DNA from 4 places in the Pseudomonas sp. 4CAES_32.4 genome. Region 1 is predicted to be linked to each of the others. Evidence: predicted binding sites of a transcription regulator. Region 1 holds the regulator's gene; each other region holds the start of a gene.
The links. Region 1 encodes FliA, which starts transcription of late flagellar genes. Its sites were predicted from a motif close to CTAAAGTTTNNNNNNNNNNNGCCGNTAA; they were not measured.
Positions count from the first base shown of each region.

Region 1 (2,200 bases):
ATCGATGGTCTGCCATGCATTGTTCCGGTTGTGAACGCGCAGCCAGTAATGTGGCCTCCGTCTATGCAAGACAAGGTAAAGAAATAACATGGGCAGCATGCATCCCGTACAGGTGATCGCGGTGACCGGCGGCAAAGGTGGCGTCGGCAAGACTAACGTGTCAGTGAACTTGTCCCTGGCGCTGGCAGAGCTTGGCCGTCGGGTCATGCTGCTGGACGCGGATCTGGGGCTGGCGAACGTCGACGTTCTGCTGGGGCTAACCCCGAAACGCACACTGGCTGACGTCATCGAAGGCCGTTGCGAATTGCGCGACGTGCTGTTGCAGGGGCCGGGCGGTATCCGCATCGTGCCGGCTGCTTCCGGCACCCAGAGCATGGTCCACCTGAGCCCGGCGCAACACGCCGGTCTGATTCAGGCGTTCAGCGACATCGGCGACAATCTCGACGTACTGGTGATCGACACCGCTGCGGGTATTGGTGACTCGGTAGTCAGTTTTGTGCGCGCAGCGCAGGAAGTGTTGCTGGTGGTCTGCGATGAGCCGACCTCGATCACTGACGCCTACGCGCTGATCAAGCTGCTCAACCGCGATTACGGCATGAACCGCTTCCGCGTCCTCGCCAACATGGCGCAGAGCCCGCAGGAAGGGCGCAACCTGTTCGCCAAGTTGACCAAGGTCACGGATCGCTTCCTCGACGTCGCCCTACAATACGTTGGCGCCGTGCCTTACGACGAAAGCGTGCGTAAAGCGGTGCAGAAGCAGCGTGCAGTCTACGAAGCCTTCCCGCGCTCCAAGTGCGCGCTGGCGTTCAAAGCCATTGCACAGAAGGTCGACACCTGGCCGCTGCCCGCCAACCCGCGCGGCCATCTTGAGTTTTTCGTCGAGCGCCTCGTGCAGCAAACGGCAGGGCCTGTCATATGACCGCTAGCGGTATGAATTACTACAAAAAGTCGGCACGCGATGCTCAATACGAGCTGATCGAGCGTTACGCGCCGCTGGTCAAACGCATTGCCTATCACTTGCTGGCACGGTTGCCGGCGAGCGTGCAGGTCGAAGATCTGATCCAGGCCGGGATGATCGGCCTGCTCGAAGTCTCGACCAAATATGACGCCAGCAAAGGCGCCAGTTTCGAAACGTACGCGGGCATTCGAATCCGCGGCGCGATGCTCGACGAAGTGCGCAAAGGGGATTGGGCGCCACGTTCGGTTCACCGCAATACCCGTATGGTCAGTGACGCAATTCGCTCAATTGAAGCTAAAACCGGCCGTGACGCTAAAGATCACGAGGTTGCAGCCGAACTCCAATTGAGTCTCGACGATTACTACGGGATTTTGAATGACACCTTGGGCAGCCGCCTCTTCAGTTTCGACGACCTGTTGCAGGACGGCGAACACGAAGGGCTGCACGAGGATGGCGCGAGTGCTCATCTTGAGCCGTCACGCGATCTGGAAGATGAACGCTTCCAGGCGGCGCTGGCGGACGCGATTGCCAATTTGCCGGAGCGTGAGCGACTGGTGTTGGCGCTGTACTACGACGAAGAGCTGAACCTCAAGGAAATCGGTGAAGTCCTTGGCGTCAGTGAATCGCGGGTCAGCCAGTTACACAGCCAGTGCGCGGCCCGTTTGCGGGGGCGTTTGGGGGAGTGGCGAGCGCGCTGAAGGCAGTGTGGGGACACTGCGAACGAGGCTGGTGCGGTGATGAACGGCACCGGTCTTGCTCTGTTGTGCTCCAGACAGTCTTCGAGTGCTGCGCCGATTGATTGAAGTGGCGCGTCCAGGTGCTGGGCGCGTTTAAGACTGCTTGGAGGTCGAATTGAACAAAGACATGAAAATCCTCATCGTTGATGACTTCTCAACGATGCGGCGGATCATCAAGAACCTGCTGCGTGATCTTGGGTTCACCAACACCGTCGAGGCTGACGATGGCACTACCGCCATTCCAGTGCTCAACAGCGGAAGCATCGACTTTCTGGTAACGGACTGGAACATGCCGGGCATGACCGGTATCGACCTGCTGCGTCACGTGCGTGCCGATGAAAAACTCAAGCACCTGCCGGTATTGATGGTGACTGCAGAAGCCAAGCGCGAGCAGATCATCGAAGCCGCTCAGGCCGGTGTGAACGGCTACGTAGTCAAACCTTTCACGGCTCAGGCGCTGAAAGACAAAATCGAGAAGATTTTCGAACGCATCGGCTGATGAACG
Region 1 is NZ_CM176882.1:1,739,552-1,741,751, forward strand. It holds gene fleN (flagellar synthesis regulator FleN) at 89-919, shown strand; gene fliA (RNA polymerase sigma factor FliA) at 916-1,656, shown strand; gene AC3Y64_RS07865 (chemotaxis response regulator CheY) at 1,823-2,194, shown strand.

Region 2 (2,200 bases), 1.3 Mb from region 1:
TTTTAGGCTGACACAAAAAAATGTGGGAGCTAGCCCTGCTAGCGATGAGGGCGTATCAGTCAACAAAATTGTTAACTGACACACCGCAATCGCTAGCAGGGCTAGCTCCCACATTTGATTTACGCCGTTGCTTAATTCGAGGTCTTGGCCATCTGCCGATCCGACGCGCGCCAGATCAATCGCGTCGTGTCATAACCCTGCTGACGCGCCTTGCTCAGCAGCTCTTCACGCACCACCCCGTTGACGGTCGGCGTACGTGACAGCAGCCACATGTACTTGCGGCTCGGGTCGCCGACGATGGCGGTCTTGTAGTCGTCGCTGACGTACAACACCCAGTATTCGCCTTTCGCTACACCCGGAATCAGACGCGAGAACCAGGTATCGAATTCGACCCAGAGCTTGTCGGTCTTGCCCGGCACCTGTGGATAAGCCGTGCCCTTGGCCTCTTCCCATTGCCAATCCGGCGTCAGGCAGCGATTGAGCACCGCGACATTGCCGTCGGGCTTGAGGGTGTAACGGGCTTCGGATTGCGCGCAATTGCGCTGGAAGTACATCGGCAAGCGCGCCAGTTCATACCAGGTCCCCTGATAGCGCTTGAGATTGACGCTGTTGACGGTTTTCGGCGCCAACGGGTCGACGCCGGAACTGGCGCAGCCGGCCAGTACCAGGCCGGCAAAAAGGATCAGCAATAACCGCTTCATTTTTCTTCTCCGTGGGCGCGAAGCCCCGGTTTACTTCAGGCCTTGGCCGGAAAACATCAGCACTTTGTCACCGGCGTACTGCACGCTGATAAAGCTGTTCTTGTCGCCCCAGGTGCAACTGGACATGCCAAGCGCGCCCGAGCAATCGGTCGGTTTGCCGAGCAGAGTCTCGACCTCGGCCTTGGCCATACCGGCGGAGAGCTTGGCGTAGTTTTCCTGATTGACCTTGCTGCATGCGGCCAACAGCACGCAAAACGACAGCAGGGCGAGAGATCGCAGCGACATGGTGTAACTCCTGGAACGAGGGGGGATGGCATGGTGCCAACCAGAAGCTTAGAAGAGAAAACCCTCATCTGGTTCCGTGGGGAAAGGGCTATTTATTAGCCCGCCCGTCCGGCATTTGCCGATAAATCAGACACTTTGTAGGGCTATTGAGCATTTCGTCGTCTTTCGCAAAAGACGCCTAATCTTTGGCGCGCAACGGTCGACATAAAAGCAGCGCAAAGCTCCGACGATGGAAAATTGCCGCCCTTTCTTGACCAGCCCCTTCGCGGTAGCTCATTCGATGACCAGAAACATGAAATTCAGCCACAAGATCTTGTTGGCTGCCGCCCTCGTGGTGGCCGTTGCGTTCGCCTGTTTCATTTTGTTCAACGACTATCGACAGCGCGAAGCCCTGAGCACCAGCACAGAGTCCTCAATGCAGGAACTGGGCAGCCTGACCACCAGCAACATTCAGACGTGGCTCGAAAGCCGCATTCAGTTGCTGCAATCGCTGTCGCAGCAAGTCGCCGTCGACGGTAACGCGCCGGCCAGCCTGAAACGCATCATCGACCTGCCCGCCTACACCGGCAATTTCCAGCTCAGCTACTTCGGCGGCGCTGACGGCGTAATGTTCTCTGTACCGGCCGGCAACCGTGCGCCGGATTACGATCCGCGTGCCCGTGGCTGGTACAAAGCCGCCAACAGTGCACAACAGACCATCGTCACCGAACCGTACATTGCCGCGTCCTCGGGCAAGCTGGTGATCACCGTCGCCACCCCGGTGCAGCGCCAGGGCCAGATGCTCGGCGTCGCCGGTGCCGACATCGACCTGACCAGCGTCAGCGCGATCATCAATTCGCTGAATTTCGGCGGCCACGGCCACGCGTTCATCGTCAGCGCCGACGGCAAGATCCTGATTCACCCGGACAACAAACTGGTGCTCAAGACCCTCGCCGAGGCTTACCCGAACGGCGCGCCGAAAGTCAGCCCGGGCCTGAAAGAAGTCGAGTTCGACGGCAAGACTCAGTTGATCTCCTTCACCCACGTCAACGGTGTGCCGTCGGCGGATTGGTACGTGGCGCTGGTGCTGGACAAAGACACCGCGTTCGCCATGCTCAGCGAGTTCCGCACCTCGGCATTGATCGCCATGATTATCGCCGTGGTGATCATCATCGCCCTGCTCGGCATGCTGATCCGCGTGCTGATGCAACCGTTGCTGACCATGGGCCGCGCCA
Region 2 is NZ_CM176882.1:412,143-414,342, reverse strand. It holds gene AC3Y64_RS01855 (formimidoylglutamate deiminase) at 1-11, shown strand, start outside; gene AC3Y64_RS01850 (lipocalin family protein) at 132-701, opposite strand; gene AC3Y64_RS01845 (hypothetical protein) at 732-986, opposite strand; gene AC3Y64_RS01840 (methyl-accepting chemotaxis protein) at 1,267-2,200, shown strand, end outside.
Region 2: a site for FliA is predicted at 1,165-1,192, ahead of AC3Y64_RS01840 (methyl-accepting chemotaxis protein). Genes of this name have one in related genera too.

Region 3 (2,200 bases), 1.2 Mb from region 1:
GATCCGCCAGACCGCGAATCACGTCCAGCACCTTGCCGATGTCGCGGGATTCGTTGGCCAGGTCACCGATCAACGATGCCGTGCTCTGCACGTCGGCGCTCATGCGTTCGATGGCGCTGACCGTTTCCTGCACCAGATCACGACCGTCGCCAGCCGAAGTGGTGGCGTTCTTCGAAGCTTCCGACGTGCTCACGGCGTTGCGCGCGACTTCTTCGACGGCGCTGGTCATTTCATTGACCGCTGTGGCCGCTTGCTCGATTTCGTTGTTCTGCTGGGTCAGGCCGCGAGCGCTTTCGTCGGTGACACTGTTCAGCTCTTCAGCGGCGGAGGCCAGTTGCGTGGCCGAACCGGAAATGCGCTGCAAGGTGTCGCGCAGTTTCGCTTGCATCTTGGCCATGGCCGCGAGCAGGCGTCCGGCTTCGTCGCTGCCGTCGACGTGGATCGGCTGGGTCAGGTTGCCTTCAGCGATGGTTTCCGCAGCGTCCAGTGCTTTGGAGATTGGCTGGGTGATGCTGACCGTCAGCAGCCAGGCGAACAGGAAGGTCAGGCCGGTAGCAATGACCAACAAGGTCACGACCAGATTGAACGACATCGAATATTGATCAGAAGCGCCTTGATCAGTCTCGGCGATCTGCTGGGTGTTGATCTCCAGCAGCCGTGCGAGTGCGGTGTTCACCGCTTCAGAGTTGGCCAGCAAATCGCTGTTGAGCATCTGCCGCAATTCGTCGACCTGATTGTTGCGCGACAGGGTTTTCATGCGGTCTTCAAGCTGACGGTATTGCGCCAGCAACTGCACGTACTGCTCGTAAGCCGCGCGTTCCTGCGGGCCGTCGATCAAAGGTTCGTAGGCGCGTTGGGCGTCGGCGATCTGCCGGTTGCGCATGTCGAACAGGTCCATGGTTTTCTGCTGCACATCCGCTTCGCGGTTGATCAGCAAGCGATAGGACAGCACGCGCAGACGCAGGGTCAGCTGGGTGAACTCATCGAGGGCTTTGATCGACGGCACGCTGGCGGTGGCGATGTCTTCGCCGGCCGCACGGATTTTGCTCATCTGGTTCAGGGCGAAGACGCCGAGGATCAACATCAGGCCGCCGATAAGGGCGAAACCGGTGAACGCCCGAGGGGCGATATTCATATTGCGAAGGGACATGGACTGGATACCGAGAAGGGCCGCATCCATGCGGGCTGAAACTGCTGTTGGATGACTTATCGGTCAGGCCAATGAACTCTTTAGTTCATGTGCGCATTTGTCGCAGCGGCCGTCCGGCGACGAAGTGCAGGAACAAGATCGGTAAATCACAGTCTTTAAAACTCGCGAGAACGGTCGCCCACCAGGAAAATCAAGGCCTTGCGCCGGTTTAACCCTGGCATCTGTGGTGACTTTTCTTTATCGTACGCGCCCTTTGAAAAACGCCTGGAAGATCAAAATGTTGGAAGCATCCCTCAGCCAATTGGAACAGCTCGTCAGCGACCTGGTGCAGCAAAACCAGACCCTCGCACAAACCAACCAGAACCTGTCCACGGAACTGGCTCAGGCCAAGGATGAAAACGAAAGCCTGCAACTGAACCTGATGGAACAGGAAGAGAAGCACGGCGCCACCGCTGCACGCATTCAAGCTCTGGTTGATCGCGTCAATGCAGGTCCGGTCAGCGCATGAACCACCAGACAGCAGGGGTAAAAGTCATCTCCATTCTCGGGGAGGACTATTCGATCAAGGCACCGGCCGGGGAAGAACAGACCCTGCTGGACGCGGCACTGATGCTCAAAGCCGCATTGGCCGACACCAAACGCAAATACCCGACACTGATCGGTGACCGCTTGCTGGTGCTGGCAGCGATGAATCTGTGCTCGCAGCAGATTGAAATGAAGAAGCTGCATCAGGAAGAACTCGACCGTTACCAAGAGCAAGTCAGCGCCACGGTCGACACCATCGCCAAGACCATCAATCAGGGTTGATGGGGTTGCGCACAACCAAAGAATAGATTGTCGATCAGGTTGTATACAATCGGCACGGCTGTTGCATTGCTTCCGCCACTTATTCTTTGGGGGTGCTCCATGCAGTTGTGGCGACGCAGTATTCAATGGCAGCTGATTCTCAGCATGGGCACCGCCCTGCTGGTCAGCATTCTGATCGTGGTTGGCATTTATACCCTGGTGGTCAACCGCCTCGCCCAGAGCTATCTGGTCGAACAAGCCCTG
Region 3 is NZ_CM176882.1:514,804-517,003, forward strand. It holds gene AC3Y64_RS02305 (methyl-accepting chemotaxis protein) at 1-1,150, opposite strand, end outside; gene AC3Y64_RS02310 (hypothetical protein) at 1,428-1,658, shown strand; gene AC3Y64_RS02315 (cell division protein ZapA) at 1,655-1,957, shown strand; gene AC3Y64_RS02320 (methyl-accepting chemotaxis protein) at 2,057-2,200, shown strand, end outside.
Region 3: a site for FliA is predicted at 1,207-1,234, ahead of AC3Y64_RS02305 (methyl-accepting chemotaxis protein). Genes of this name have one in related genera too.

Region 4 (2,200 bases), 2.0 Mb from region 1:
CGCTGAGTCGCACCCATGTTGTCGGCGATGTTCAGCGAAGTGGCGCTGAACTCTTCCACCGCGCCAGCCATGCTGGTGATTTCGCCGGACTGCTGCTCCATGCCTTCGTACGCGCCACCGGACAAACCGGACAGCGCCTGCGCACGGCTGTTGACCTCTTCGGAAGAACGACGGATGTGCTCGACCATCGTCGACAGCGCCTGGCTCATCTGGTTGAACGCGCGGGACAGCTGACCGATTTCGTCGTTGCTCGTCACGTTCAGGCGCACGCTCAGATCACCGGCACCCAAGGCTTCGGCCTGACGCACCAGATCACCCAGCGGTTGCAGCTTGGAACGCAGCAGCCACATCGCCGAACCTACGGCCAACAGCATCGCCAGCAGGCTGCCGATCGCCAGTTGCGTACCGACGCTCCAGGTCACCGCGCGAATCTCGGCCTTCGGCATGCTCGCCACGACCGACCACGGGCCACCGTCGAACGGCACGGCGACGCTGTAGAAATCTTCGGCCTTGTCGCCCCAGAACTGACCTTTGCCCGGCGTCTTCGACAAACCGTTGATCACCGGTATCGCCTGATCCAGCGCCTGCACACCCGCAGGTGGGACCAGCCATTTGTTTTGCTCATCAAGCAGCGCCAGCGAGCCGGTCTGGCCGATGCGGAAGCGCTTGAGGTTGTCGAACTGGGCGTTCTGCGCGTCGGTGTAGTCGAAGCCGACGAACAGCACCGCAATCACCTTGCCGCTGCCATCACGCACCGGGGTGTATTGGGTCATGTACGAACGATCAAACAGCAAGGCGCGGCCGACGTAGCCTTGCCCCGCCATCAACTTGGCGTAGGCCGGGTGCGCGTGATCAAGCAAGGTGCCGATGGCACGGCTGCCATCCTGCTTGGTCAACGAGGTGCTGACCCGCACGAAGTCTTCGCCGCTGCGCACGAACAGTGTGGCGACGCCGGCGGTCATCTGCTTGAACTCGTCGACTTCCTTGAAGTTGTTGTTCAACACTTCGCTGCCCAGGTGCAGGCCCGGGGTCTGGGTCCCGGCGACATTCACCGGCTCATCGGCGTGAATGCTCAGGCCAGCGCTGAAGCGCTTCTCGAACAACCCGCTCAGACGCTGGGTGCTTTCACGCAGCGTGCCGTGGAACGTGCTCAGTTGGTCGGCCAGCAGCCGCGCCTCACTGGCCAAATGTTCTTCACGGGTGGCGAGGTTGGCAGTATCCAGCGAACGCAGGGCGAACACCGTACTGCCGCTGATGACAATCGCCAGTATCACAGCGAGCGCGAGGCCCAGCTGCGAGGCGATCCGAGCGCGAGGTTGAGACATGGACAGCTCCTGGCCGAGCGACGGGATCCTCCTTGATCTCGACTCGGATAATTTTCTAATAATGGGGGTGGATCGTGGATACCGGCACGACGGTTCCACATGCTCATAGTCGGCGGTGAAACCGAATACTTGAGCGCGCAACGTGGGTATGGCGCAAGGCCGCCATTGTGGCGGCTCGAACGTTTCAGCTCAAGCGCGTAACCGCCGGCAGCTCCATGGCGCGAACTTCGCCTTGCAGGAAGTCGCTGAGACGGCGCAAACGTTCACCTCCCGGACGGGTTTTTGGCCACACCAAGTAATAATTCAGTCCGCTGGCGACCGCAGTCGGCCACGGCAGACTCAGCCGACCCTGCGCGACATCCTCGGCCACCATCAGCAGATCGCCCATCGATACGCCGTAACCGCGAGCCGCCGCAATCATGCCCAGTTCCAATGTGTCGAAGACTTGTCCGCCCTTGAGCGAGACCTGATCGGACAAGCCCATGTGCTCCAGCCAACTGCGCCAGTCGCGGCGATCCGGGGTCGGGTGGAGCAGTTCGGTGGAGGCCAGCCGGGCCAGATCCCACGGCTGGTCATTGAGCAGGTTCGGCGCTCCGACCGGTATCAATTCTTCGGGAAACAACAGGCTCGCCTCCCAATCCGGCGGGAAGTGCCCGTCGCTCAACAACACCGCGCAATCGAACGGCTCATCGTTGAAGTCCACCGAATCGACGTCCATCCAGGCGCTGGTCAATTGCACTTCGTTGCCCGGCTGCAAATGACGAAAGCGACTGAGCCGCGCCAGCAGCCAGCGCATGGTCAACGTCGACGGGGCTTTCATGCGCAGGATGTCGTCTTCGGCGCGCAAGGTATTGCAGGCGCGTTCGAGGGCGGCG
Region 4 is NZ_CM176882.1:6,034,598-6,036,797, forward strand. It holds gene AC3Y64_RS27300 (methyl-accepting chemotaxis protein) at 1-1,325, opposite strand, end outside; gene AC3Y64_RS27305 (LysR substrate-binding domain-containing protein) at 1,510-2,200, opposite strand, start outside.
Region 4: a site for FliA is predicted at 1,432-1,459, ahead of AC3Y64_RS27300 (methyl-accepting chemotaxis protein). Genes of this name have one in related genera too.